Regions from separate parts of the Parabacteroides sp. CAG:2 genome, predicted to be linked through region 1. Evidence: riboswitches for the same ligand, from Rfam matches in the RefSeq annotation. Region 1 holds a riboswitch; each other region holds the start of a gene.
What was found. A riboswitch is a leader RNA that binds a small molecule or an ion and turns the genes downstream of it on or off. The one in region 1 is predicted to bind cobalamin.
Positions count from the first base shown of each region.

Region 1 (13,289 bases):
GATACATGGATTCGTTTGGTATTATGGATGTTAATCGGTCTGGATATATATGTCTGCTATGGAATCAAACATAGCAAACTGGAACATATGCAGAAACATCGCTCGGGACAGACCACATTGGATATGATCGGTATTACCCTATCCGTGCTTTGCGTGATCACGGGGCTTTGGCACCAGCAAACCGTGGGATGGGGCGAGAGCAAAATCTTATTGATTATCTCATTCGTATTCGCTTTTACGCATCTAGCTTTCTATCTTTACAGACTCGGGAAGCAGTTTACGAGCCTTACCCGTTAGCGATTCAGCACGATTAGTCTCGATGGTTCACGCGACTAGTCCCGATGGTCAACGCCATTAGTGGTGAAGGCTTATGCGAGTAGTCGCGTTGACCTTCACCACTAATGGCGTACTATACCACTTCCTTTGATACGATTTATCGGATTCTAGCTCTTAAAAGTAAGCCTCTTATTCATCATAAAATTAACGGCTCCGTAAACGAAAAGTCCAAGGAACTGACCCAGATATTCATTTAGATCGATCACCTCCACCATTAAAAGCAAGAATATGAATTGAGTAGCGTAAGCGCAACCAAAAGCGATTAGGAATAAAGGAATCTCCTTCCAGAAATTACCTTTCCCGGAAGAAAATACCCAGTATTTACTCCAAAAGAAGTTATTCACCAAGGCAGCCACATATCCAGCCATGTTCGACCACAAGTAATTACAATCCAGAATATCCATTAATATCCAGATTACCAATGCGGTGATCAAAGCGTTAGAAGAACCTACAATGGCGAAACGAAGAATACGAACAGATTCCTTCATGCTGTTAATTATACGTTTCGAATGACAAATATACGGGTTTATTTCTATATTTGTGCTGTACTTTTGATCAAGTATGTAACATTCTTAAAACAATTATGAGTATGATTAGACTAAATGTATTTATTCAAGTAAGTGAGGAGAATCGTCCAGCCGCATTGGAGACAGCGAAAGAATTGGTTGAAAAGTCTTTGAAAGACAATGGCTGTATAGCTTATGATATTTTCGAGAGCTCTACTCGTAGTGATGTATTGATGATTTGTGAGACGTGGAAAGACGCTGAATCCTTATCAGCTCACGAAAAAGCTGAGCATTTCGTAACGTTGGTTCCTAAATTGCAAGGATTAGGTGCGATGAAACTTGAGAAATTTACATTTTAAGGGTTTTATGTAGGATCTTATTATAAGCCTGAACATGCTAAAAAATCATAGTTATGAATCCTTCAACTTATAACTATGAATGAAAGAAAACATAACTATGATTTTTTTAGTGTTATCGCTCGTTGATTGAGATATATTCCCTATCGTCCAAAACGTTCTTGTAAGCCGGACGGATGATGCGTTTTCCGTCAAAGTTCAACTCCTCGATACGGTGAGCGGTCCAACCCACGATTCGGGCCATGGCGAATAAAGGCGTATAGATTTCCTGTGGCAAACCGATCATCTCATAAACGAATCCAGAATAGAAGTCCACGTTCGAGGAAACCCGTTTCTTAGTTCCTTTATGCTTGGCGAAACATTCGATCGCTCTTTCCTCTAATAACTCAAGGAAGGCGAATTCCTCAGAGCGACCTTTCTCTTTTGCCAGATCACGAGCCAGTTCCTTTAATACGACCGCACGGGGATCGGAAATCGTATAGACCGCATGGCCGATACCATAGATCAAGCCTGTCTTGTTATAAGCCTCTTTGTTAAGCATCCGCATGAAATAAGTATCGATCTCGTCCACGTTCTTCCAATCCGCGATATTCTCTTTCAAATGATGGAACATATCTACTACCTGAATATTGGCACCTCCGTGCAACGGGCCTTTCAATGAGCCGATACCAGCTGCGATAGATGAGTACGTATCCGTTCCCGTAGAACTAGTGACGCGTACCGTGAACGTAGAGTTATTACCACCACCATGTTCTGCTTGCAATACCAAGAGCAAATCCAACGTACGTGCGTCCAGATCCGTGAAATCACGTTTCAGCATGTGAAGGAAATTTTCTGCGATCGATAAGTTCTCGTGCGGATGACGGATGTGTAAAGAACGCCCCTGTGTGCTATGACGATAAATATTGTAGGCATAAGCGATAATCGTCGGGAACTTAGAGATCAATTCAATAGATTGGCGCATTAAGTTATCTCGGGAGGTGTCGTCCGGGTTTGCGTCGAAGGTATACATCTCCAATACGCTACGAGCCAATATATTCATGATGTTCTGTCCTTCCAGATCCAGAATATTCATCTTGGTCTTTTGCTCCAAGGGCATATTATCGTTCAACAGTTCTTTAAAGGCTGATAATTCCTCTTTATCGGGGAGTTTACCAGAAAGTAATAAATAAGCCACTTCCTCAAAACCGAACCGTTTTTCCTTGATGAAATCACGCGCTAAATCCTCTACGTCGTAACCTCTATAGAATAACTTACCGGGGATTGCTTTAAGACCGCCCTCTGGCAAGCGTTCGTATCCTACTACATTACCGACTTGGGTCAATCCTACTAACACGCCGCTACCATCCTCGTTACGAAGGCCACGTTTCACATTATACATCGGGAAAAGTTCGTTGTCAATCTTGCAAGCCTCTCTGGCAGCCTCGGACAATTTGTAAATTAAATATTCTTTCTTCAACATGACTATACTAATTTAATTGTTTCGATAATAGAGATGATACGATCACCAAATTCTTTGGTGCCGAGAGATTTGCCATTCGGCATAAAACGAGCCAAGTCATGAGTGGCCTCTCCAGCGGAGAAAGCTTGCTCCATAGCGGATGTAATCAGGTTAGCCGCATCACTCCATCCCATATATTCCAGCATCATCACGGATGATAATAATAAGGAAGAGGGGTTTACGAGATTCTTTCCCGCGATATTCGGAGCGGTTCCATGTGTTGCCTCGAAGATCGCATGACCACTGTTATAGTTGATATTAGCGCCGGGAGCAATGCCAATGCCACCTACCATTGCTGCTAATTGATCGGAGATATAATCGCCGTTCAGGTTCAAGGTAGCGATCACGGAATATTCTTCCGGAATTAATAGAGTGTTTTGCAAGAAAGCATCGGCTATGACATCCTTGATAATGATTTTACCGGCCTTTGAAGCTTCCACTAAGGCGGTATTGGCCGCTTCCTCGCCTTGCTCTTTCTTGATCTTCTCATATTGAGGCCATGTGAAAGTGAGATCCGCAAACTCCCGTTCCGCTAAAGCGTATCCCCATAGTTTGAAACCACCTTCCGTGAATTTCATGATGTTACCTTTGTGTACCAAAGTCACGCTCGGTAACTGATGCAATATCGCGTATTCGATAGCGGCACGCACCAGACGCTCCGTACCTTCCACAGAAACCGGCTTGATGCCGAAAGAGGAAGTTTCCGGGAAACGTATTTTCTTCACTCCCATTTCCTCGGTGAGGAACTTCAATAACTTTTGTGCCTCCGGAGTCCCTTGTTGCCATTCGATTCCGGCATAGATATCTTCCGTATTCTCACGGAAGATATACATATTCACTTTCTGCGGCTCCTTTACCGGAGATACGACTCCTTTAAACCAACGAACCGGACGGAGACAAACATATAAATCCAACGTCTGACGGAGGGCCACATTTAATGAACGGATACCTCCACCAATCGGAGTTGTCAACGGTCCCTTAATACCGACGATGTATTCACGGAATGCTTCCATAGTCTCATCGGGAAGCCAACTTCCGGTTTGCTTAAACGCCTTTTCACCGGCTAAGACCTCTTTCCATTCAATGGAACGGGTTCCGTTGTAAGCTTGCTTGATGGCAGCGTTTACTATCTTTTGGCTAACGGGAGTGATCTCATGCCCCACGCCATCTCCTTCAATATAAGGGATCGTCACGTGATCCGGAACGAAAATATGATTACCTTTCTTTGTTATCTTACTCATGATATCAAGATTTTTTTGTTTGTCTTAGTGAGCTGTATTTAAAGCGGAACCCGCCTTGAACCATTTAATTTGTAAATCATTATACGTATGGTTAACCGGGAATGATTCTTGCGTACCATCCGCATGAAGAAGAACGGCCGTCAACGGTTTGCCCGGCTGAAAATCTTTCAATCCGATGATCGAGATATGGTCATTCTCACGGATCTTGCTATAATCCTCCTTATCGGCGAAAGTCAGTGCTAACATTCCTTGTTTCTTCAAGTTTGTCTCGTGGATACGGGCGAAACTCTTGGCTAGGATCACTTTTACATTTAGGAAGCGAGGCTCCATGGCTGCATGTTCCCGGGAAGAGCCTTCACCATAGTTTTCTTCCGCTACGACGATCGAGGAAATACCATTTGCCTTGTATTGTTTCGCTACGGCAGAAACTGCTTCATATTCATTGTTCAGTTGATTCAATACAGAGTTTGTCTTCCCATTGAAAGCGTTTACGGCTCCCATCAACATATTATCCGATATATTTTCCAAATGCCCACGGAAACGTAACCATGGACCGGCCATCGAGATATGATCCGTCGTACATTTACCTTCAGCCTTGATAAGAAGGGGCATATTCGTGAAATCCTCTCCGTTCCAAGGAGCGAAAGACTTTAATACCTGTAGGCGATTGGATTCCGGATCGATGTTCACCACTACGTTCTTACCCGTAGGTGCCAGATAGCCGTTATCCTTTACCTCGAAACCTTTCGGCGGAAAATCCGAGCCTTTCGGTTCTTTCAGTTTCACAACCTTACCATCCTCTGTCTTCAAGGTATCGGTCAAAGGATTGAAACATAGATCACCTGCGATGGTCAAGGCCAGTGTCAGTTCCGGAGAAGCGACAAAAGCATGTGTATTCGGATTACCGTCCGCACGTTTAGCGAAGTTACGATTGAATGAAGTAACGATCGAATTCTTACGGGTATTATCATCCGTATGACGTTTCCATTGTCCGATACAAGGACCACAGGCATTCGCCATAATGGTTGCGCCAATCCGTTCAAAATCACCGATAATACCATCTCTTTCTGCCGTATAACGGATTTGCTCGGAACCCGGGTTGATGATCAAGGGTGCCGCTACCGGTATTTTATCCTCATAAGCTTGGCGAGCAATAGATGCCGCACGGCTTAGATCTTGATAAGAAGAGTTGGTACAGGAACCGATTAATCCGACCTCCATCTTTCGGGGATAGCCATTCGCTTTTACTTTTGCGGCAAACTCCGAGATAGGCGTAGCTGCATCCGGCGTGAACGGACCATTGATATGCGGCTCCAATTCGGAAAGGTTAATAACGATTACACGATCGTAAAACTTATCTGGCTCGGCACGAACGTCCATATCCGCTTCCAGATATTCACCGATAGCTTCGGCCCAGCTCGCTACCTCGTCACGTCCCGTGGCACGAAGATATTGAGCCATTGTATTATCGAATGGGAATAAGGAAGTAGTCGCTCCTACCTCGGCACCCATATTACAGATCGTAGCTTTTCCGGTCGCTGAGATTGAGGCGGTGCCCGGACCGAAATATTCGATGATAGCGTTCGTTCCACCTTTTACGGTTAAGATGCCCGCTAGCTTAAGAATCACGTCCTTCGGCGAGGCCCAACCATTCAAACTACCAGTTAACTTAACACCAATTAGTTTCGGCATCTTCAGTTCCCATTCCATTCCGGTCATGACATCCACGGCGTCGGCTCCTCCTACTCCGATAGCGACCATTCCAAGTCCTCCGGCATTCGGGGTATGTGAATCAGTTCCTACCATCATACCGCCGGGAAACGCATAATTTTCCAATACCACTTGATGGATAATGCCTGCTCCGGGTTTCCAAAAACCGATTCCATATTTATCGGAGACCGATTTCAAGAAATCATAGACCTCGCTATTGCTTTTGGTAGCCGTATCGATATCCGTCTTGGCTCCCATATTCGCTTGGATCAAATGGTCGCAATGCACGGTAGCCGGTACTGCGGATTTTTCTTTTCCGGCGTTCATGAATTGTAAAAGCGCCATCTGAGCGGTGGCATCTTGCATAGCCACACGGTCGGGACGGAAATTCACATAATCCTCACCTCTTTTGAAAAGGCGAGTCGAGCTTTCATCGTATAGATGCGCATATAAGATTTTCTCGGCCAAGGTCATCGGGCGACCACCGATACGTTCGCGGGCTGTGTCCACTCTTCTGGGGAAATTCGCATAGAAATTTCTAAGCATGTCAATGTCGTACACCATATTCATATTCGTTTTTTATTGTAAGCCTTTTCGCAAATATATTTATCTATAACCAGCTAAAATGTAATAAATAAGACATCTGCCAATGAGTCTTTGTTTTTATTATCAACAAATATATAATATAATGAAATACAATTTGTTCGATAATTTCTATGAGGTTATAGAGGTTATTTATAATCTCCCGGATAACTTAGAAAAACGGGCTAATCGCACGTTTATTAATAAAACGTACCATTAGCCCGTTTTGTTCAAGCCTTGGAGCTGTTTTTTCTACTTATCGAGACTTTCTTTCCATCTTTGGGCATAACTATGCAAAATAGATGCGATACCCTCTCCGATCCGGACATAATCTTCCCGTTTAAGGTTGGCTAAAGATGCGCGGATAGACCACTCGGGAGCATCAAAACCTCCTCCGTTCAGTAAAACCAAGGAAGTTTCCTGTGCCAGACGGAAAACGACATCCAGAGGTTCGTAATTCTTTTTTAGATATTCCACGAAATCATCCCCATAGAATTTCTTAGCCCAGACAAGCATATCGATCTCACTATAGTATCCCGCACGCAAAGGGTCGTCCAATAAGGTGAATCCGGTGCTTTCCCACAATGTGTGTAAACGCTCGTGGATCATATCCTGCATCCTTTTCTTATAGGTATTTTCCGCATCTAATAGAGCGAAAGACGCAAACAGAGACATTTGTGTTTGTTGTGGCAAGGAAAGACCGGCCGTATGATTCAAGGCTACTTGACGGCTATCGGCTACCATACGATCAATAAAGCGGATATCCTCGGGATGTAAGGATAGACTGCTATATCGTTTTTTTAGAAGCTCCTGTTTATCTCTTGGCAATTCACGGATCATCCGGTCGTAAATATTATCTTGATGTAAAGCGATTACCGCCAATCTCCATCCGGTTGCCCCGAAATATTTGGAGAAAGAGTAGACACATAACGTATTCTTTGGTAATTCGGCCATCATCGAGCGAAAATGCGGAATAAATGTCGCATACACATCATCCGTAATAATCATGAGGTTGGGATTGTCGTTCCGTACGATCTCAACGATCCTATTCATCAATGCTTTTGTCAATCCGTATGAAGGCGGGTTGCTCGGGTTTGTTATGAAAGCGGCTTTCACGCTAGGATCTTTCAGGACATCTAAATCCTTTTCTTGATATTGCCATGTGTGATAGCCGTCTTTTGTCATCTTCAAGGCTTTTATCTCTATGACATTAAAAAGATAACGAGCCTGTTCCGGAATCTCTATATAAGGAGTGAATACCGGAGCGAAGAGAACGATCTTGTCTCCCTTATTCAACAAGAAATTCTGTTGCAAGGAATCGAAGATATAACACATGGCGGCAGTTCCGCCCTCGGTAGCGAAAAGGTCGAATATTCCCTCAGGGGGCTGGTTATCACATAATTCTTGGTCTAAATAATCCCGCACGAGCATTTCCGTATATTTCAAGATACGATCGGGAACCGGATATTGATCACCAATGACACCTTCCGCCCATTCGTATACAAGCTCATTCTCATCTACACCTTTTTCCGTGACCAGATATTCATAGGTACCCTTCAATAAAGTAGCGCCGGGAGATTGCGCATGTTTCTTTAGAAACTGTACGAAGCGAGACGCGATCCTTTTGCGGTTGGGAACCCCTGCGGCTCCGGCCATCTCATCTGCCAATTCGGTTTCCCGCTGGCATTCCTCCAAGGCGAACTGCCCTAATAGGAAGAATGCCTCCCGTGGAACCGTACTGATCCAGTTTGGATTTCCCCTTCCTGCGTTCAGCATGATGTGCGTACTTTTACGAGCGCTCTCATCCGCTAACTCTATCAAGATGTTCTTTAGCTCGAAAGGGCTAATCTCCGACATCTTTTTCTCATATTCTCTCGTGACATGTATTTTCTTCTTGTCCATACATTATATATATTACATGATTAGCACAATAACGACACCCCAGATGATTAATAAAGTATTACCCACCGCATAGGTAACGGTATAGCCTAAGGCTGGAGTCTCACTTCCTACGGCATCTTCCACCGCTCCTAATGCGGCGGTTGTCGTACGTGAACCTGCCGTGCAACCTAAAGTGATAGCCGGATGGAACTTAAAAACGTAACGTCCCATCAGAATACCGATGATAAGCGGGATAGATGTCGCTAAAGCACCGATAATAAATAAACTTATACCGACTTCCTTCAATCCGGTCACGAAACTGGGACCCGCCGTGATACCGACTACGGCGATAAACATATTCAGTCCCAAATTATTTAATATCCAGACGGAAGGCTCTGGAATACGCCCGAAGGTCGGATGCTTGGAACGAAGCCATCCAAAGACGAGTCCGGCTATCAAAGCGCCGCCACTCGTACTCAGGCTGATCGGGACACCTCCGAAATGAATCGCGAGCGAACCTAAAATTCCCCCTAAGAAAATACCGATACCCACGAAAATCAAATCGGTCTGATTGGTTGGGCGATCGGGATATCCTAAAGTCGTAGCCGCTTTATTTACCTCTGATTTCATACCCACCAATTCCAACATATCACCGGAATCTATCACCGTAGCGGCCAAGACCGGGATATTGATACCCGCACGCCTTACGGACTTGATGCTAACACCATGCATAAACGATTGATTGCGTAAATAGCAGATCTTTTTCCCCACGTATTCCTTATGGATCACTAGTACGGGTAACGTCTCTGCCGGAAAATCGAGCAATTCAATGTCATTGACCTCGTCGCCAATCCAGTTCTCCTCTCCGATCACGAATTCCCGGCGACCGCTTAGGACAACCTCATTTCCGGTATGTAAAACCAAATCCGGTTTAACATTGGTTACTACATTATTAATACGGACACGCTCCACGAACAAATGCCGTCCCAATTGGTCTAAATACACCTCCAACTGCTTTACGCTTTTGCCATCCTTGAACCATTCATTACTAATCTTATAGGCCCGGAAAGTTACCGGACGGGCGGCAGGCATAAAGCCCGGTTGCTCGCTCTCGTCGTTATTTCCCATTTTAGCCTCTAGCTCTTTACAGGCTTTTTTCACGTAGTCGAGTCCTCCTAAAAGACGTGGCCCGATATCACTCACTAACCATGCGGATCCTGCCGTACCGAAAATATAAGTTACCGCATAGGCCACGGGCATTACATTTACCATAGCGCTTTTATCCGTATCGCTAATATTCATCTGTCCGATCGTATCTTCGGCAACTCCTAATACTGCCGACATCGTCTGGGAGCCCGCCAATAATCCTGCGGCCTCGCCTGCGTTATATCCCATAAGTTTCGCTAACAAAAAAGGAGCGATCAAACAAAATATACACATGACGGCGGCGAAAAGCATTTGAGGAAGACCTTCCTTTTTCAATCCCCGGAAGAACTGTGGCCCAACGCTATATCCTACAGCGAAGAGGAACATCAAGAAAAAGACGGACTTTAACGGTCCGCTTATATCGATTTTCAATTGCCCGATCAATACACCGACCAATAATACGCTGGTAACCGTTCCCAGCGTGAACTTCTTTATCTTAAACTTGCCAATCCAGAAACCGAGAGCTAAGGTTATGAAAATAGCTAGCTCCGGATAATGTTGAAGTAAATTAGTTATCCATTCCATATCTATTTATTTGATGTTAAACAAAAAAGATGCTATTGAAACAGGGATTCTTTGAAAGATGTTGTTACTTTTCGGGATTATTTATATAAATTTGCGACCGCTTAGGTGATAGAGTTTGTCTACCGACAACTCTATAAAAGGGAATCCGGTTAGAATCCGGAACAGTGCCCGCTACTGTGAAGCTCTTGAAAAGGAAAGCGTTCTGCTATGCCACTGTCTTAAGAAAGATGGGAAGGTTGCTTTCCGAGCCAGTCAGGAAACCTGCCAAGCGAAGTAATGATTAATTCCTCCCGGGGTCAGGAGCAATTAAGAGGATAGAAATATCACCTATATCCAAAAGATGTTGGAGACGGAATAATACGTTGTCTCCGTGGGATTGATATGTAATCTAATTATTAATATATTCATATGATGAGGAAACACTTACTATCTTTCTTCCTGCTGGTCATCAGCCTAGTTTGTCGTGCGCACGATGGCGAGAATTTTGTAGCATCCGATTTATTCGCCTCTTTACAACCGGGCGATAAGGCCGCTTTATTGATGGTACATTTTGGAACAACCCATGATGATACCCGTGCCTTGACAATCGACGCGATCAATCAAAAAGCGAAAGAAGCTTTCAAAGATGTTGAGTTGCGTGAGGCATGGACTTCTCGCATTGTAATGCGCCGCTTAAAAGCTCGTGGCGTAGAGAAACTGAACCCGATCGAGGCCTTGGAAAAATTAAAGACTGATGGTTATACACATGTCTTGATCCAATCCACGAATATAATCGAAGGTATCGAGATGGAATCCTTACGTAAGGATGTTGCCACCATGAAATCTTCTTTCAAGGAGATTCGTATCGGTAATCCTTTATTGTATACACCGGAGGATTATGAGGCGGTAATCGTCGCTATCACAAAAAATGGGGCGAAAGAAGGCGCTACTTTATTGGTAGGCCATGGCACTTATACTCCGGCGACGGCTCAATATGCCATGTTGGATTATATGTTGAAGGAGAAGGGATTCAAGGATTATTCCGTAGGAACCATCGAGGGCTATCCTACTTTTGATACGATGGTAGCCCAAGTAAAGGCCAATGGAACGAAGAAAGTCTTGTTGATGCCATTTATGTTTGTCGCCGGAGACCATGCGAAAAACGATATCGCCGGTGATTGGAAAGAGGAACTGGAAAAGAAAGGCTACGAGGTAAGCGTATTTATGGAAGGTCTGGGACAGAATCCGGATATTCAGAAGATCTTCATCGAACATGCCCGTTTCATGGCTAAACATAAGATGATCGATATCGTTGATAAGAAGAAAGCTTATGCGGTAGAGAAGGACTAAAAAAGTTCTCCAAATCTATGTTTTATTCCTTTCGGAAGAAAAAGTAATTCCTTCCGAAAGAAACTAAATTTTCATTCGAAGGAAAATGGAATTTCTTTCGAAAGGGATTTCACATGCATACAATAAACAGTTATAATGCTAAATATATGAAAAGAGTTTTGACAATCTTACCGTTGACAGCCTTATGTATCAGTACGATGCAGGCACAACACAAGAATGAGTACACGAATTTCGCCGATACGACATTCAATATTCAAGAAGTCGTAGCGACCGCCGCACGCAAGCCACGTCCACAAATCACGAAGTTGGACGTACCTATGAAATATCTTCCTATTTCAATTAATAGCATTACGGCGAGTAGTCTGGAGTTGCGAGGTATCCGTAATATCCAAGATGCGGTACGCTTTATGCCGGGCGTACGATTCCAGACATCTTATGGCGCATTTCAACAATTGTCGATCCGTGGTTTCGATCATTCTATCATGATGATAGACGGTATCCGCGATGAACGTTCGGCAATAAACAACTCTTATCCCGTACCCGATCTATCCTGTATCGAGTCTATTGAATTATTAAAGGGACCGGCTTCTGTACTTTACGGACATTCAGCCGTAGGTGGAACCTTGAATATCGTTCGTAAATCCCCGTCAGAGAAACAGAGCGTTAACGCCCGATTGGCCTATGGTAGTTACGAGAATAAAGAGGCGACGCTTGGCATGGGCGGTAAATTGGTCGGTCCGGTCAATTATTACGCCAATGTCAACTTTTCCGATCAAGAGGGCTGGCGTGATAATGGCAACCGTCGCTTTTCCGGTTATCTGGCATTGCAAGCTAAAATGACGGAACGTGACCTATTAGATGTTCGTGGAGGTTTTAACCGCGACTTCTATGGGACGGAGATCGGTCTTCCCGATTTAATGGCAAATGATGTATATAATGTGCAAACAGGACAGTTATATCTCCATAAAAATGATATGCTACCGGGACTTGACCGTGAGGCTCGTTACAATAACGAGTCCGACTTTATGAAGAATCATGCTTGGAACATATCGACGCAGTATACACATACTTTTTGGAACGGCGCAAAACTAACAGATCGCCTTTCTTACAATAACGACGATATCAACTATTTTGGGACGGAAGCCCTCGACTATCTCGAAAGTGATGATCCGATCTATGATCATTATTATATGAAAAACGGCCAGAAAAAATATATCTGTTTGGACAGTGTATATCTTTCTTTCCCGCTTCGCTTCTCCCATATAGCCAAGACGGTAACCAATACGCTCGAGCTAAGCGGTAAATTCAGGACGGGTGAGATAAAGCATACGTATATGGGAGGTTACTCTTTCGTCGCCTTGAATCGTACCAGCTATTCGGGCTATAATTTAGGGGATGATGTTCAGGGTCCCGGCCTTTATTCGCATGTATCCGTTTATGATCCGCATAGCATGGGATATATGACCAGTAAATTCTCGAAAGCGACGGTTACGCATCATTATTCCAACAGCCTTTATCTTCAAGATATGGTTGAGTTCAACGAGCAATGGAAGGTATTAGCCGCTCTACGTTACGACTTTTTCCGTTATATGTCCGCCAGCGCTACAACTCCTACCGGACGACGTGAGTATGAGGAACATTCAAGCTTCAATATGATAAAGAATAAGGCGTTGACTTATCGTTTCGGAGCGGTCTATCTGCCCCATCCGAATACATCCATTTATGCTTCTTTCGCTTCTTTCTTCAAGCCGATCCGTACGTTCTATCAAGATAATGTCGTTTATGTAGGAGGTGATGGAAATCGTTTCGAGCCTGCTCGCAATGAGGAAGTATTTAAGCCGGAGAAAGGATACCAAGCCGAGGTGGGGCTTAAATATCAATTGAACAATATATTAAGCGCCAATGCCAGCTTGTTCTATATCCGGAAGATGAACAGTACGGCTACGTTGACCAACAACTATCAAGAGGAGGTAAACGGCGAGACTACCACGATGAGCGTAATCGGACAGGTGGGTGTACAAGATTCCAAGGGTTTTGATTTTGATGTCACTCTTTCTCCGGTAAGCACCTTAGCGCTGACGATCGGTTATGGATTGAACGACTCCAAGATCCGGGA
Region 1 is NZ_FR885305.1:59,995-73,283, forward strand. It holds gene QVP94_RS11645 (amino acid permease) at 1-297, shown strand, start outside; gene QVP94_RS11650 (GtrA family protein) at 444-824, opposite strand; gene QVP94_RS11655 (putative quinol monooxygenase) at 926-1,201, shown strand; gene QVP94_RS11660 (citrate/2-methylcitrate synthase) at 1,314-2,657, opposite strand; gene icd (NADP-dependent isocitrate dehydrogenase) at 2,663-3,940, opposite strand; gene QVP94_RS11670 (aconitate hydratase) at 3,965-6,214, opposite strand; gene QVP94_RS11675 (bifunctional aspartate transaminase/aspartate 4-decarboxylase) at 6,485-8,134, opposite strand; gene aspT (aspartate-alanine antiporter) at 8,147-9,844, opposite strand; cobalamin riboswitch at 9,930-10,127, shown strand; gene QVP94_RS11685 (sirohydrochlorin cobaltochelatase) at 10,256-11,173, shown strand; gene QVP94_RS11690 (TonB-dependent receptor) at 11,320-13,289, shown strand, end outside.

Region 2 (7,015 bases), on a different contig from region 1:
GGATAGCGGGGAACCAATAGTTTACGATCATCGAATATTCTTGTACCACTTCGCCTTTGTTATTTATACGAGCTAACATGTGCGTAGGATCTTGGAATTCATGATACAAGAAGGTGTATAGCTCGTCGGTTTTTGGGTTAAGGCGAAATCCGGTTCCGTACAAGCGCCAATCCCAGTCCAGTTTCCTAAGGTCGATCAATTGGAAGAATTGCTTCTTGTCGATATCATATCCGCAGATTTGGTAGCCGGTGAACCAGCTTCCTTCTTTGGGCTGTCCGTTCCAATAGATTTTATTTTCCTTGGCACTGGCGCAGAAACCGTCGGCGGTCCATGCGTACCAAGAGTTCGGAACGACACCGATGGTCTCGCTTAACGGGATCTTTACCGTGTCCACCTTAAAGGTATAGGGGTTCAAGTTTAGCATATATTCCAAGGCGGAACCATCCCCGGCCGTATTCTGGGTCATGCTGATCCAGAGCGTACCATCCTTGGATTGAACGATAGAGCCGAAACCTCGTTGAATCTCCTTCTCTTGCCCTTTTACGGTCTCTTTCTCGATCGGGGCGGCGATGGTACGGATAATTTTATCGGTTTTCGGGTCTATTATCAATAAACCATATTGTTGATGGACGGCAAAGACAAGGTCGTTGGCACGTACCATGGTACCGATCTGGGCATAATACAACTCACCGTATCCATCGGCGTTCGGATTTCCGGAACCTTCTATTTGTTTGCCGATCGTCATCTTATCGCTATCGTAGATCCAGATACCGTTGCTGGTTCCTATATAGCCTTTGTGCTCGTCTACCGGAAGATAGGAACGGCCGTCGGCTATGGATTTGCCCTCGGCGTTTTGGGCGATATACTTGAATTCTTTGATCACCTTCATGGTCTTGGCATCGCATACGGCAAACCGGCTTCCGGTGATTTTTGCCCCGGGATCTCGTTCTTGCTTAGAGACTAGGTAGAACTTATCGCCATAGATCGTACCGAATTGCGTGGTACATCCTAACTCATGCCCCGGATTCTCGGTCTGGAAGACACGATAGTGCCATTCTCCATCTTGAGTAAGGAAATTGACGGTACTGTTCTGATGGCCGTACCAATCCTCGTTTACGATAAATGTACCTTGACTGTAATCCATATCCGTGGAACGCAGGATGGAAGATTGTGACGGTACATCCCTCATTTGGGCCTGATCGATGCCGGCGGCGATCCATGAGGTATTGCCTTGGGCCATTAGGCCGCTCGTGGCGAACGTACAGAGAAGTAAGGTAATCGTCTTTTTCATAAGCCTTTTATTTTTAAGATTGCTTGATCATATTGTAATTTCATTTGTTCGCTTACCGGATCGGGTACGATGATGGAAGGGGGGGCGATGTGTAAATCCTGCGCACGGATAATCTCCGTCGAGGTCTCTCCGATCCAACCGCAATATTGGTTTACCGCCGTGTATACCTTGATAAAGTCCACGCCGTGTAATTCCACCTTATTACCTTCCGCATCCACGGCCCATTCGATATCGAAGCTGTTCAGATCCTTGTAATCGTTCGGATGGTTATCCACGTATCCCCATGGATACGAATAGAGTACGTAGTATTTACCCGTATCACTCTCGTCTGTAGCGTTATCCTTTAACCGGGTACCGGAGAAAGTCAAGGAATTCTCTTCAATCCACATCGGATAATAACTTTGCGTATGATATATATTTTTCGCTATATAACCGGTATTGCCTTGATTATCTTTCCATGGTACATAAGTAGCGTCACTCCATTGCTGGCCCATGTCTGGCTCGGGGATCTTGTTGGGATCCGGACGATCATAAGTAATGCGATAATTCTTGATGGTTTCCGGTTTATAGTATTCACTACCGGCCAGTTCGTACCATTCATCGTCCGGTAAGCCGTTCTGGTTCGTGTCGAAAGAGACCATGACAATACCGGGCTCGCAGCTGCCTCCCTTTTTTTCTTGATATTCCGGCAGGTCGGAATAGAAAGAGTTCCCAAGGATCATAAAGTCCTTCTTCCCTTTGACGTTGATGACCGTATGGTCGAAGCCGAAGATAACGTATCCTCCGTATCCTCCGAGGGAAATCATCACGTCGTTCGTACCGGAGATATTCTCCTCTACCTTTTTCAGTATGGTTTCTTTCGTATCGCCTTCCTCATATTCGGGCATCGTATTGACGAACTGACCCGGTGCGGGACAAAAGTCGTACACTTTGGATAAATAAGGGCTATATTCTATTTCCTCCTGCATCACCTCGAAACGAAAATCGTGCTTATAGGGGGTCTCCTTATCGATGATCTCGAAGGTCATCTGATAGGTGCCCGTATCTTTCGCAAGGAAGATATAAGAACGTTCGGTAGATACGAGAGAGTCCGTCCCGTTCCGGTGCAGTGTCCACCGATACTCGTCGCCGGTAAAGGCTGGGCTGAGTAGATAGGTTTTCATGCGGGGCAGATAATAGACATCATCGATACCCAAGCTAACCATCTGTATCTTGTCTTGGGTACAGGATAGAAATGCTAGGAAACCTGAAATGAATAGATATAAAACTTGTCTCATAACGCTGTTCTATTTATAAAGGAAAACCATATGGGCGGGGATATCCCCGGTACGTACGCCCCATTTTCGTATTCCGTTCTTATCGTAGCAATAGAGGGTCCCGCTGGATACGTAGTTCTTGGCATCGGTGACGAAGATGTCTTTCGTATAGGGATGGACCATGATCCCGTATGGGATACGAATGTCTTTCTCGCTACCGTCGGTGATAAAGTTCGTGCTGATCACCTCTTTGGTACGGACATCTATGATTCCGTACGAGATGCTGTTACTCTGCGTGTTCACGTTCCATTCCGTACTGTAATAGAAAAGGGAATCTCCGCTGATGCAAAGGTTAGAGCAAGGGATATTCAGGGTATCGGTAACCACCATCTCGTTATATCCTTTTCGTTTTTCCAGTACATACAGGTTGGAATGTACCGTATCGTAATCTCCCCGGGAAGTTACCCATAATTTACCGTATTTGTCCGCACGGATACGATGCAGATTGATCCCTACCGGAATCTTTTGAACTTGCTTGAAACGGTTTAGCTCGATTACGGAAACCGTATTGTCGTACTCCGGGGCACGATATCCTCCAGAATTCGCTACGTAGATATATTCACCCAAAATCTCCAACTCATCCGGTTGGAAACCGACTATGACTTTGGCGTCTACTTTCAGGCTGGTCGTGTCTACCCTGTATACGGCTCCTTGCGGGGCGTTCGGGTCGATTTGCACCGGACCGACATAAGAGGTTACATAGGCGTTTCCCCGGTAAAAACGGATGTACCGGCAGTTGGGAATGTCTATTTGCGTGATCCGCTCGCAAGTCCGGGCATCCAGTATTTCTACTTTATGGGAACAATTGACTACGACATAAAGCTTGCTTCCGTAAATCTGGATATCGTTGCCGACATCGCCCAGCTCCTTGACTACGTTCGGGTTCCGTTCCGAGTAGAGGTTACGGATATAATAACCGTTCACGTAATCCAGATAATCCAGCGTACATTTATTGCTTCCCATATTCCCTTCGTTCACCAAATACATCCCTTGAGGATTCGCCTCGGGATGGATACCGTCGGAGACCAGCTCGTATTCCGAGGGAACTACGATCTCGATCTTGCGGCAGGATGAAAAAGCGCAACCGATCAGGATACCTATTATATATAATGTATATCTTTTCATATCTCGATGGTTAAAGACACTTTGTAATTTCGCTTCGGCATCGGATAATTCAGGATCACGTCGTAATCTTGGCTTAACAGGTTGTTTACCTCCACGGCGGCCTTGATAAGCCCGAAATTGAATTTCAAATCTTTCGACAAGGAGATATCGCTGGTATACCAAGGTTGCGTATAATTGTATTTGATATTTTCCTGCTGGTTATACCGCTCTCCCACATAGATGAAACTGTAGTTGAGGTTCCATCCCTTGAAGGACGCTTGCGCGATGGCGGAACCGCTGTGCCAAGGGATATAAGGGATTTGATCTCCGTAATAGGTATCCGAGGGATCCGTGAAGTCTTGGGCCTTTTGATAGGTGTATTGTATTCGTAGCGTGACGAATAAATCTTTTACCGGATTGACGGTCGTTTCCGTGCTGACATCTATGCCTTTGATTTCTACCTTACCTAAATTCAACATAGTCCAACGGAATTGCTGGCCTTTGGGATAAGCGATGATCTTGTCTTTCACCTTGTTGAAATAACCATCCGCCTGTATCTTGAAGCGATAGAAAAGATGGTTCTCCCATGTTTTCGTGTAAGCGAAGCCGGCATCATATTGGGTTACATATTCTGGGTTTAATTTGGAGTTTCCCATATCGGCGTAATATAAATCGTTGAAGGTAGGCATACGGAAGATTCGTTTATAGAAAGCGCGTACATTAAAGTCTTGTTTCTCGAACGGCTTGTAGGAGGCGAATACGGCGGGTGTAAGGATTTGCCGGGCTTCCGGTGTGGGGCCTTCTTTTACACGGTCGTTGATAAAGGTCGCCAGTCCGCTGGCCTGTAATTTTACTTTCCCTAACCGGAGCGCCGTGGCGACCGAAAGGAGGTTGGTGAAGCGTTCCGGGTAAACGAATCCGTACATATCGGCGTTCATCTTGTTCCATTGCAAGTCGTAAGAGGCGGATACATCCCAGTTTGAGAGGATGGAATAGACATTCGCGGAGGATAGGTAAATCTCTCGTTGCTTATACAGGTTATCTACATGAATCAGCTTGTCGTCGTTATTCACATAATGCGTACGGTAGAATGCATATTTCGCGTTCACCTGTGTCTTGAATTTGCTATTGATTTCTTTGATATAGGAGCCTTGCATGAAAGAGTTCGTATCCCATACCCGTTCACCACGTCTCCATACGTTGTTTACGATGGCTCCCGGGATTCCTCGTTCGGAATTGTAGTTGTAGAACTTAAGATTCCAAGTACCGTCGCTCATCTTGCCATAAAGTCCGGCCTCTAGGCGGGTGGCGTTGATATCCCCGTTTTCCCGGACGGCGGTCGTATCGTAAGCGATCTCTCCGGCAGGGTTGATACGGCGGTAACGGAATTTGTATTTACCGCTTCCGCTTAACCATTCGGCGCTGAAAGAGGTGGCTACGTTTTCAGATATCTTATATTCGAACAGCGCCGAGGGGTTGATAACGTCGAAAGAACCGACTTTCATCGTGGCACGGATATTCGTTGTTTTTCCATCTTCGAAACGAGGACGACGAGAACGCAGATAAAGCGTACCGGCCGCGCCGAAATCTTTCGCGGATTGGAAGATATCGCTCTTCTGGCCATTGTATAAAGAAATCTCCTCGATATTGTCCAAAGAATACATCCCGAGGTCTACTTGTCCGTTTTGTGCGTTGCTTAATTCGATGCCGTCGTAGAAAACACCCATGTGGTTCGTTCCCATACTTCGGATATTTACGGTCTTGATACCTCCTACGCCCCCATAGTCTTTCAATTGGACACCCGAGAAGTAGCGTAAAGCATCTGCTACCGTGTGACTGTTCAAATTTTGTAATTCTTTCCCCGATAGTTTTTGGGAAGGAATTACCTCTTTAAAGCTGAAACTCCGGGCCGTGACCGTAACTTCGTCCAAGTGCTGGATAGAGTCGAGTTTGCTTTGTCCATGGGACATACCTATCGCCAGCATCGATAATACGCAAGCAAGGTATCCCTTTCTAGCAAAGGATAACACCATTATTTAAAACCTGTTTAGAAAATGATTCGTACCAAGCCGCTCTGTCCTCGCGAGCGACTTCTCCCTAACTGGCAGGTCTTCTGACTGACTCCCATCCCGAAAGCCTTCCCGGCTATATTCTTATATACCAGTGGCGAAAGTGTTTCCGGAATGTTTGAAATAGAGCTTCACAGCAACGGGACTGTTCAGGAATTACACCTGATTCCCTTTTAATCCGTAACCCCGGTTGGGCGAAACGGAACCAATTCGGGACAAAGGTATGAAATCTTGTTAATATCCGGGCTATAATTGGAGAATTTCCTTAAATGAAAGGGTTGTACTTGTATTTCACGACTTCCTTTTTATTTAAAGACGCTTGTACGTCGATCAGCCGTTGGTTGCTGCTTCCCCGGAATAAAAGGCTCTCATCCCGAAGGGTTTGTTTGTAGCGGCCATCTACCAATACGTCGATATAGGACAACAAGGCGGCTTGTGCCGGATTCTTTATCAGGTCCTCGAATTTATATCCTGTGTAGCACCAGATCGTCTTTTGGCTTTTTTCCTTGATCGCTTTGGCTACCTCGGTGAAACCTTCCGGCTGGAACATAGGGTCTCCGCCGCTGAAGGTGACGTTGGCGAATTCGTCGGCCAATACTTTTTCCACGATCTCTTCCGCTTTTACTTTCTTCCCTTTATTGATATCCCATGATTCGGGGTTGTGGCAACCCGGGCATTTGTTCGGGCAACCCGCCGCATAGATGGCGGTCCGGAATCCCGGACCGTCTACGGTGGTATCTTCGATGATATCTATGATAGACAACATGGTAATTGAAAATTGAAAATTAGTTGTGGGTGACACGGTCGTTTAGCTCGGATAGCTTGGCGTTGTTCCAACGGTCGGTGGTTCCTACCAGATAGCCGGTGATGCGTTGAAGTTTGTCCAAGTGTTTGCTGCCGCATTTCGGGCAGGCTTCCAGATTAGGGGTGGAGTTCTCGTAGCCACAATCCAGACAACGGTTACGGTTATGGTTTACGGAACCGTATCCGATATTGTATTTATCCATCATGTCCACGACACGCATGATCGCTTCGGGGTTATGGGTAGCGTCGCCATCCATCTCTACGTAGAAGATATGGCCGCCACGAGTCAAATCATGATAAGGAGCTTCTACTTCTGCTTTATGACGGGCACTGCACTTATAATATACCGGAACGTGATTAGAGTTCGTATAATAATCCCGATCCGTGATGCCCGGAAGCGATCCGAACTTCTTACGATCTTTTCCCGTGAA
Region 2 is NZ_FR885248.1:3,203-10,217, forward strand. It holds gene QVP94_RS00015 (DUF5074 domain-containing protein) at 1-1,291, opposite strand, end outside; gene QVP94_RS00020 (hypothetical protein) at 1,288-2,568, opposite strand; gene QVP94_RS00025 (YncE family protein) at 2,578-3,732, opposite strand; gene QVP94_RS00030 (TonB-dependent receptor) at 3,729-5,744, opposite strand; cobalamin riboswitch at 5,798-6,005, opposite strand; gene nrdG (anaerobic ribonucleoside-triphosphate reductase activating protein) at 6,046-6,546, opposite strand; gene QVP94_RS00040 (anaerobic ribonucleoside triphosphate reductase) at 6,566-7,015, opposite strand, start outside.
Region 2: linked by a shared signal. The riboswitch ahead of QVP94_RS00030 (TonB-dependent receptor) and the one ahead of QVP94_RS11685 (sirohydrochlorin cobaltochelatase) in region 1 are both predicted to bind cobalamin.

Region 3 (5,995 bases), on a different contig from region 1:
AAATTTACAAGAAGCTCCACTTAAATGAGATGTTAAATGAAAAAGCCTTACTTTTTGTAGAGTCAACAGGCAAGTACAGTTTTTATACATTTCGTTTGTTCGTGTTCTCAGCTATTTTGTGTAACTTTGCGTATGCTTGAAGGCATATCAATTTGAAGCTGCCTATTCTTGCTTGCGTTACCTTGTCGTAATAATTGGCTCAAATAAAGAATAAGACTCTACAATGAGATGAATTGAACACATGAAAACTGAATATCAAAAATGTATGGATGAGGAGCCTTTCGACGGCTCATCGCCCGAAATAACGGAAATGACTGTCCGTAACAAAAGGCTACTACACCAACTCAGAGAAACGGATTATGCCGACAATGAGGCAAAGCAGCGCATCTATCGGCAGATGTTCGGAAGTATCGGCAAGGATGTTTACATCGACATAGACTTCCGATGCGAGTATGGGAAAAACATCTATTTCGGGAACAAGGTGATCGTGAACATGAACTGTACGTTCCTCGATAATAACAATATCATTATCGGTAACAACGTGATGATAGCCCCCGATGTGAAAATATATACCGCAACTCATTCCGTTCACCTTGCGGAAAGGATGCCGGAAAGGACACATCCCGGAGCGTCCATCTGCGACACAATTGCCCGACCTGTCCTTATAGAAAATGGTGTATGGATAGGAGGCGGCTCTACAATCCTTCCGGGTGTGACCATCGGTAAAAACTCTGTCATCGGAGCAGGCAGTGTTGTCGTGAAAGATATTCCTGCCAATTCCATAGCTGTCGGCAATCCTTGCCGTGTAATTAAAAATATCGAAGATAATGATTAAAAACCTCATTTTTGATTTTGGCAAGGTCCTTGTAAATCACGATTTGCAACCCTTGCTTGAACGACATTTCGGGGATGATGAAGTGTCGCTAATCGGTTTTCACAAGATTCTATCAGATCCGGAATTTATAAACATGTGCGACCGTGGAATAATCCCGTTTGAGAAAATGATTGACGGAGCGATAAAAAGGTATCCTGAATATAGCGATGCCTTCACGTTTTTCAAGGATAATTATCTTGAAGAGATAACAGGAGAGATTGAAGGTATGCATGTACTTCTAAAAAAATTAAAGCAATCCGGATTCAAACTATATGGGTTGACGAACTGGAGCGACACAATCTACCGGGTCATGGAGAAATTCGACATATTCCAGTTGCTTCACGGTGTGGTAATATCGTGTGAGGAACATTTCATCAAGCCTGAAAAGGAAATTTATCTTCGCCTTTGTGACAAATATAGCCTTAAACCGTCGGAATGTTTGTTTACGGATGACAGAATGGTGAATGTGTTGGGTGCAAAGGCGATTGGAATGGAAGCTGTATTGTTTACAACAACCAAAAAGTATATTTTTGAAATAGAGCGAATTTTCGGGATCAAAATTGAACAATAATAGCTACAGCCAGTGATGGTGATCGCGCTCAATGAAAAGATTGTACGCTACCAAAAGCGAATAGGCTTACAGGGCTACGAGGGATTGCCCTTCGGAACGTATCTCATCCGGATAAATGAGAAAACATTCAAGATCCAACTCTCCAAATAACCGTAAGGCGGGTATGCTTCACGCACCCGCCTTTTACATTTGCATATCTCCCGTTTTTTTACGAATATTGCATATCGGTAATCAACAAATAAGATAAACAGGAATATGGGTATCGGGAAATGGATAGGTGGCGTCTTGGGATTTATGGCGTTCGGACCGCTAGGCGCTCTAGCCGGCATTATATTAGGCTCTTTCTTCGAGGAAGGGGCAAATATGACGGGGCAGTCTTTCGGTGGCGGCACCAATTACGATGATCAATATACACGAAGAGACCCATACGCCGGGGAACGTAACAGTTTCCTTTTCTCCATGTTGGTTATGGCATCCTATATCATCCGTGCCGACGGGAAGATCATGCATAGCGAGATGGAATACGTCCGTCAATTCCTTCGGAGAAACTTCGGCGAGATCGCCGTAAGCCAAGGTGAGGAGATATTGCTAAAGCTTTTCGACCAAGCTAAACGCATGGATCAGGAGAACAACATGGGATTCAAGAATACCATCCGGGAATGCGGAACCCAGATCGCATACAACCTAAGTTATGAGGAGCGGCTGCAATTGCTTGCGTTCCTCGCCGAGATCGCTAAGAGTGACGGGAATGTGTGCGCAGCCGAGATCAATGCCTTGAAAGAGGTAGCGATGGCGATGGGAATGTCTGATAGAGAAGTTGAATCCATGTTGAACCTAAAAGGAAGTTCCTTGGACGATGCCTACAAGGTGCTAGAGATAGAACCGACCGCCACGGACGAGGAAGTCCGTGCCGCCTATCGCCGGATGGCCGTCAAGCATCATCCGGACAAAGTAGCCAGTTTGGGAGAAGACATCCGCAAGGCCGCCAACGAGAAGTTTCAGAAAATAAATGAGGCCAAGGAAAGGATCTATCAATCGAGAGGCTTGAAGTAAGATTCGACAAACAGTATTACTTACGAATTGTCAGCCTATTACATTTACCGATATCTTCTTTATGATGTAAATATTCTTTCTCCTTAATAGAAGTGGACAGACATATCATACCTTACAAAAAAACTTTTTCATATATATTTTCTAAATATTAGAAAACATTCATATCTTTGCCTCCGATTTTAGTAATCAAACTATCACATAGTTTGGTGAGAGGGAATCCGGTGTGAATCCGGAGCTGTTCCTGCAGCTGTAATCCTCATGAAGTTGGTTAGAAGTTCAAAAACCACTGTTCCTAAGTTGGAATGGGAAGGTTTCTAACCAGAGGAGAGCCAGAATACCTGCTAAAGTCTTACAATAACATCAAGCTTTCAGGATAAGAGCACGTGTCATACAAAAAACAATTCAGTTTATTTTTTGAGACATTATCAATAGAAGCTTGTTGTTTTATTTCGTGAACCAATAAAACACTATATGAGGCTTTTAGCATCTGCTATTTTAGCTTTGTGCGTACAATCCGTATGCGCCCAAAGCATATTGAAAGATCCGAAGGAACTTTCCGTGCTATTGAACGAGGTCGTGGTCACCGGTACGGGTACCGAACACTATCTGAAAGACGCCCCTGTGCAAACAGAGGTAATCACCGGCAAAGCCCTTGACAGTTACCAAGGACGCAGTATGCAAGATATTCTGGAAGGGCTGAACGCTTCCATCACCTTTAATCCGAGCGACATGGGTAGTGGCATCCAGATGAACGGATTAGGCAACGATTACATATTGATCCTTATCAATGGCAAACGGATCAACGGAGATACCGGCGGACAAAACGACTTGAGTATTATCAACCCCGCCAATATCGAACGTATCGAGATCGTAAAAGGTGCCGCCTCTTCCCTGTATGGCTCGGACGCTATCGCCGGTGTTATCAATATTATCACGAAAAAGAACCGGGATAAAGTGAGCCTATCGAATACGACTCGTGTCGGATCATATGGAGATATATTGGAAAGCGTACAAATCGGCTTTGGGCATAAGAGAGTGAATTCCACCACCTCACTTAGTACGACCCATACGGACGGCTGGCGAAATACGACCCAAGAATGGGACCATCACGAGGTAATGGATGGAACCGTGACACGAACCGTAAACCGATCCACGAACTTTACGCTAAGGGAGAACTTAACCTACAAAGTGAACGACCGGCTGAGCCTCTCGGCCGATGGCTCTTTTTACCAGAAATGGAATTATCGTCCGCACGGCGCATTCAAGTATTATACCTATGATCAATTCTACCGGAACTTCGATGTGGCCGGAGGAGCTAAATACACATTGGGAGGACTGAATTTTCTTTCGGTAGACCTAACTTATGGTAACTATAGTTATTTCTATAATTACCATCATAAAGATGTCACGAACTTCTTCGATCCGGAGACGGGTTTACGTATTACCCGTTATCCGGGGGAACATATTCTGGAAACCTCTCAACAACGTTTCCTAGGACAAGCCAAAAGCGTATTCCACCTCGGGGAAAACAATATCCTAAGCGCCGGACTCGAATATCAATACGATCATTTGAAATCTCCCCGGCGTATCGAGAACGGGAAAGCCTCCGTATTTACGGCTTCCGCTTATGTACAAGACGAATGGAACCCGACAGATCGGTTGAATGTGACGGTAGGTGGGCGCTTCGTCGTGCACCAAGAGTTCGGGGCTACGTTTACCCCTAAAGTCTCCGCCATGTACAAACTAGGCGACTTCAATATCCGAGCCACATACTCAAATGGATTTAAGGCTCCTACCTTAAAGGAGTTGCACGATGATTATATCACGCAGATCGGCGGCGGCCCGTGGAAACATTATTATGGTAATAAGGATTTAAAACCGCAAAAGTCCAATTATTATTCGGCGAGCGTAGAATATCATGCGTCGAACCTGCAGATCACGGTAACAGGATTCTACAACCGTATCAAGAACATGATCGCCTTGACCGAGATCCCGACAAGCGCCGAAGACCGACTGGATGAGATCGAATCCAGCATGCAACACAAGAACTTATCAAAAGCCCGTTCCTTCGGGGGAGATATATCGCTAACCTATCAAATCCTAGCTTCCTTGGCTATTGGTGGAGGCTATAGCTATACGGATGCCAAAGCGCAATACACGGATGATCCGGCCGACCCGAATTATATGCTCTATACCCCGATCAACGGAACCTCATTCCATAATGCCAATTGGAAACTAGCATGGAACCATGCGTGGAAAAAGTATAAATTGGATGTCACCTTGTTCGGCCGATACCAATCCACCCGCTTTTATATCACGGACGGTGATGGAAAAAGTTATCAGCTATGGCGATTGAATACCCGTCATAACGTATTGAAAAAGAAAAAATGGAACTTAGATATCAATGTCGGTATCGATAATATCTTCGATTATGTGGATCGTACCCCGTTCGGACGCCATCGTGGAACCACGTCTCCCGGACGGACTTGGTACGCCTCCGTTATCGTGAAATTTCAGAATAAACATAAACTATAAACAATCTTAAAAGTTAAATGCGATGAACAAATTTAAGTACCTTTTGCTTGCGGCGAGTCTATTTGCCTCAAGCGCAGTTTTTACCTCCTGTGATGATGGAGACGACGACAATACCGCAAACCCGGCGGAAGAAGTCGTAAAGGCAAGTAAGAAACATGACACGGCGATCTTGTTGTGTACATTCGGTAGCACATTCAAAGAGTCTATCAAGACTTACGACGCAACATTGGCCGATTTCCAGAACGCATTTCCCGACGCGGACATCTATTTGTCATTTACCTCCCGTACTTGCGTGAATCGTGTAGAGGCAGAGACCGGTATCGCACGTTACCAACCGGATCTTTGGTTACAAGCTCTAGGAAATGCCGGTTACAAGAAGGTAGCGGTACAGTCCTTACACATCATCCCGGGTGAGGAATACCTAAGCTTGATGAATACGGACGTGAAGAAGAAATTCATGATCGAGTCTTTCCCGAGTGTTCAAGTCGTAAAAAGCCCTTGTTTGGTGTACGACGAAGAGGATGTGGAAGCCGTAGCGAAAGTCCTATACAGCCACTACAGTGATAAATTGGCTGATAACAAGAACATCCTTTTATTAATGGGACATGGTAACCCGGATAAAAACTATAACGCAAATACGAAATACACGGAAACAGAAGAGGCTATGCAAGCCTTGGCCGCTAACAAGAATGTATTCGTAGGTACCGTTGATTACGGAGATATGTTGTTCTGGCCGGAAGAAGGCGAACCTAATGAGGAATGTGTCTATTCCAAACTTACCAAATACTGCGAGGATCATAACTTAAAACCGGAAGAGATCACGATCTCCTTAGCTCCGTTCATGTCTATCGCCGGAGACCATGCGCATAATGACCTTTGGGGTATCGAGGAGGGTGATGATTTCAGCGCTGCCGCTCCTAACGCCGACGCTTGCTGGAGACTAAAACTTTTGAAGATGGGCT
Region 3 is NZ_FR885248.1:15,861-21,855, reverse strand. It holds gene QVP94_RS00075 (sugar O-acetyltransferase) at 242-835, shown strand; gene QVP94_RS00070 (HAD family hydrolase) at 828-1,445, shown strand; gene QVP94_RS00065 (DnaJ domain-containing protein) at 1,701-2,498, shown strand; cobalamin riboswitch at 2,662-2,858, shown strand; gene QVP94_RS00060 (TonB-dependent receptor plug domain-containing protein) at 2,970-5,033, shown strand; gene QVP94_RS00055 (sirohydrochlorin cobaltochelatase) at 5,056-5,995, shown strand, end outside.
Region 3: linked by a shared signal. The riboswitch ahead of QVP94_RS00060 (TonB-dependent receptor plug domain-containing protein) and the one ahead of QVP94_RS11685 (sirohydrochlorin cobaltochelatase) in region 1 are both predicted to bind cobalamin.

Region 4 (4,729 bases), on a different contig from region 1:
TCATATAACAAGGGATTACCTACACGCAAATCCTTAAACAAACCTTTCCGTTGTTCCGCCTCTTTGCGGATCGCTTCCATCTCCACACCCTCTATAATGATAGTCGGTTGGATAATTACATGGGTAAACCCTTGATCACGCAACTCCACCAAGGCGTCCGCCGGCAACTGAACCCAAACACCTTGCGCCCTCAACCGACTCACTACGCTACGGGCGCTATAAGCCTGCCGGACTTCCACGTCCGGGAAAGCCTCCTTGACACGCTTGTTCATCACATCGAGTACTTGGGCACGAGCTTCTGGGTAAGCACTCCCGAAATGTACCATCAAGATCGCTAACTTATCTCCCTTTTCCATGCTCTCCCGGATATCGGAAGCGTAAAACTCCCGCCCGGGTTTCGCCCATAACGAACAGGCGAACCCAAGCAGGAGTGAACAAACAAACATGGATCGTAAAAATCCCCTATACATTATTATATTAGTTGATAGTTGACATGTGACAGTTTACTGCTTGAAACGGACCAGAAGGCTGACGTAATAGGTACGGCCCGGGGTCAATGTAGCGTAATTGTAATTAAAGGGACGATCGTCTACATAATCAAAAAGGTTCTCGATACCTACTCCCGGTTCCAATAAGAAATCGCCGGCTCTAAACGTATGGCTCGTATTGAGGTTCCACAAGGAATATTTCGGCGCGTATCCATAAGAAGTAGAATAACGTTCCCCTTGGATGCGTCCGTTAAAATTCACGTTCAGCTTATACTTATTCCAAGTATGAGACCACATAGCCGCTACCGTACCACTATGTTTAACGGTCTTATCCAAAGGCTCATCCTCATATACGTTTTTTCCATCCATGAAACTATAGCCACCATTCAAGGTAAAGCCCGCTCCCAGATAACTATTGAAGGTTACGTTAATACCTTTGATCTTCGCTTTATCGATATTCGCACGCATCTGTATCTCATCATAGTCCGTACCATGGGCGGTGTTATAAGCATCCCGTTCCGCCGTATCCAATATCTTATAGTTAATCATGCTACGTACGTTATTCATAAAAGCGGACACGGACAAAGAGAAATACCGCATCGTATATTCAGCGCTCAACGTAAAATTGTCGCTCTTCTCCGGGTCCAAATCCGGATTACCGATCGTAAGGCGAGTCGCTCCGGACGCTTTCTTCTCCGATTCCGTATACAACTCCTTCAATTCAGGCGTCCGGAAACCAGCCGCATACGATCCGCGGAAATTAAAACCGCCTACCTTATACAGCAAAGCCACGTTAGGAGTCGCATAACTCTTAAAATTCTCATGGTAAATATAGCGCAAACCTGCGTACGCTTGGAAATGCTCATTGATATTGATCTCGTCTTGAGCATAAAGCGCGGTCGTGTACATACTTTTACCCGCTATGTTATCCGTCTCGCTACTCAGTAACTCTTTAATGAACTCCGTACCAGCCGAAAGCTTATTATATTTGCCCAAACGAAAGATTCCCTTGACATTCAAGTTATGGTAATGAATCCGTTTCGTCATATCACTCTCTCCGCTTTTCTTTCCATCAAAGAAATCCTTATACGTACTATGATTGTCCGACAGATAATCAGCGTTCAAATAAGAGTTCTTATTAATCATGTATTGAGCGCCCGCCCCATAAGTGAACGTCTCTCTTCTCATATCATAGTTGGTCGTATTCACTTTATCCATCGGCATCGGACGATCGCTGGAACGTCCGAAGAAAGTACCACGCACATAAAAAGACAAACGATCCGTAGCGTCGTACGTGAAACGTTGGTTGATCACGTTCCGGTGAAATCCCTCGGAAGCTTGCTTATTGGTAGGAACCAACTCGCCTTTACTCTCCGTATAGGGATTTAATTGCCAACCATCGGCCCGTTGATATTGATAAGAAGTATATGAACCGAACTTCCCTACATTCACGTCCGCGTTGACCGACTGCAAGAATTGGTTCTTGCTACCATAACGGCTATTGCTCGTCACGTTCACCTTATTGCGGGAATCATCCGTGATGATATTGATAACGCCGGCGATCGCGTCGCTACCATACAAAGCGGAAGCGGCCCCGTTCAAGATCTCTACCCGCTTTACGTTAGACATATCGATACGGGAATAGGTATCATCGCCGGCCAAACGCTTACCGTTTTCCAAGATAACCACGTACTTCTCTGTCAATCCGTTCATATTCATCGTAGCCCCCTGTCCGTTTTCCATAAATACGATACTCGGATTCAGCTTGGTCATCGCATCTTGGAAATTGGTTACGCTCGCCTCTTTCAAGTCTTTTCCCGTAAGCACTTTCACGGGAATAGGGGAATTACTCATGCGGCGATGCGAACCGGTACCGGTTACCACCACTTGATCGATATTCACATACTTTTCTTTCAGCTTAATAACGACATCTTTTTCCGAGTGATCCGTTTGATACACGCCCTGTTCATAGCCAAGGTAAGTCACACGAATACGATGTCTACCATCGGGAAGGTTCAGCTCAAATTTTCCGCCGGCATCCGTGGTTGTACCATTCAAGGATTCCGACACGCGGATATTCGCGCCCGGGATTGGTTCATTACTTTCATCCACGACCTTACCCTGTAAACGTACCTGCGCAAATGATACGTTTATCGCACAACTTACAGCTAAAGCCGCGCACAAACACTTTCTTTTCATAAACGATTTGTTATTATGTATATTTCCGCTTTCCTGACCCCGAGAAAAACAGCAATAAAAACGCTTGGCAGGTTTCCTGACTTACCTCGTAGAGAACGACCTTCCCGTCTTTTACAGACAGTGGTATGAGAAATGTTTTCTACTTTACAAAAGCTTACAGTAGCGGGCACTGCTCCGGATTCACACCGGATTCCCTCTTTATGACGAAACCGGATGGTTTTTACGTCATCACCAAAACGGGGGTAAAAGTATGAATTATTTTATATAAACAAAAATATATCCCGGCTTATGTTCTTTAATAGCTTTACAAAGAGAAGCTTATAACACATCACATCGCCAAAAAGGAAAACAAAAAGCAATCATGCAAGATACAAAGTTTTCCAAAACTTTTTACAACACACTGCAAATTAATACCTTAACATAATTTAATCAGCAAAAAGTTTTCCAAAAAGAAAATCATACAGAGTAATACGATACCTTTGCGCACATAATCAATCACAAATTAATCAACATCATGATACAGACAGTTGTTAAACGGGACGGGCGTATCGTTGGCTTCAACGAGGAGAAGATAGTAACCGCTATCCGTAAAGCCATGTTGCATACAGACAAGGGAGAAGATATGCAACTGATTCGCCAGATCACAGACCATATCTCATTCAAGGGAGAACCTCAAATGACCGTAGAGGCGATTCAAGATGCCGTGGAACTGGAATTGATGGCCAGTAGCCGGAAGGACGTAGCGCAGAAATATATCGCTTACCGAAATCAGCGAAGCGTAGCCCGCAAGGCAAAAACACGGGATATGTTCTTGGAAATTATCAATATCAAATCCAACGACATCACCCGTGAGAACGCAAATATGAACGCCGATACACCCGCCGGCATGATGATGAAATTCTCCAGCGAGACCACCAAGCCGTTTGTAGATGACTATTTATTGAGCGAAGAGGTCAAGGAAGCCGTATCTAACAACTATCTCCATATTCATGATAAAGATTATTATCCGACTAAAAGCTTGACCTGCGTACAACACCCGTTGGATCGCATCCTAAAATACGGGTTCTCCGCCGGTCATGGCGAATCACGTCCGGCTAAACGAATCGAAACCGCAAGCATCCTTGGCTGTATCTCTCTAGAGACCGCCCAAAACGAGATGCATGGCGGACAGGCGATACCGGCGTTCGACTTCTACCTAGCTCCTTACGTACGTAATAGCTTTATCGAGGAAGTAAAGACCTTAGAGGATTTATACGGACAGGATTTCTCCCACTTATATAATAAGCCTATCGACGATTACCAGACACAGACCTTGGATGGATTAAGCGGTGATAGACGCGTCATACAACATGCCATCAACCGCACGGTAAGCCGTGTACACCAATCGATGGAGGCTTTTATCCATAATATGAACACGATCCATTCCCGTGGCGGCAACCAAGTGGTATTCAGCTCCATCAATTATGGAACCGACACCTCGGCGGAAGGTCGTTGCATCATCCGGGAGTTATTAAAAAGCACTTACAGAGGCGTAGGTAACGGCGAGACCGCTATCTTCCCGATCCAGATATGGAAAAAGAAACGAGGCGTAAGCTATCTGCCGGAAGACCGTAACTACGATCTTTACCAATTGGCCTGCAAGGTCACCGCCCGTCGCTTCTTCCCGAACTTCTTGAATCTCGACGCGACCTTCAACCAAAGCGAGGATTGGAATGCGGACGACCCTCAGCGCTATATCCACGAGGTAGCGACCATGGGATGCCGTACCCGTGTATTCGAGAACCGTTTCGGACCAAAGACTTCTATCGGACGAGGTAATATCTCCTTCTCGACGATCAATATCGTACGATTGGCTATCGAGTGCATGCAAGTGGAGAACAAGGAAGAGCGTATCGCCCTATTTTTCGCTAAACTGGATCATATGCTGGAACTTACGGCTCGTCAGTTGCATGAGCGTATGGAGTTCCAGAAAACCGCTTACGCGAAGCAATTCCCGTTGTTGATGTCTTCCTTATGGTTAGGCTCGGAAAAATTGAAGCCTA
Region 4 is NZ_FR885248.1:10,448-15,176, reverse strand. It holds gene QVP94_RS00050 (sirohydrochlorin cobaltochelatase) at 1-470, opposite strand, end outside; gene QVP94_RS00045 (TonB-dependent receptor) at 504-2,687, opposite strand; cobalamin riboswitch at 2,737-2,939, opposite strand; gene QVP94_RS00040 (anaerobic ribonucleoside triphosphate reductase) at 3,202-4,729, shown strand, end outside.
Region 4: linked by a shared signal. The riboswitch ahead of QVP94_RS00045 (TonB-dependent receptor) and the one ahead of QVP94_RS11685 (sirohydrochlorin cobaltochelatase) in region 1 are both predicted to bind cobalamin.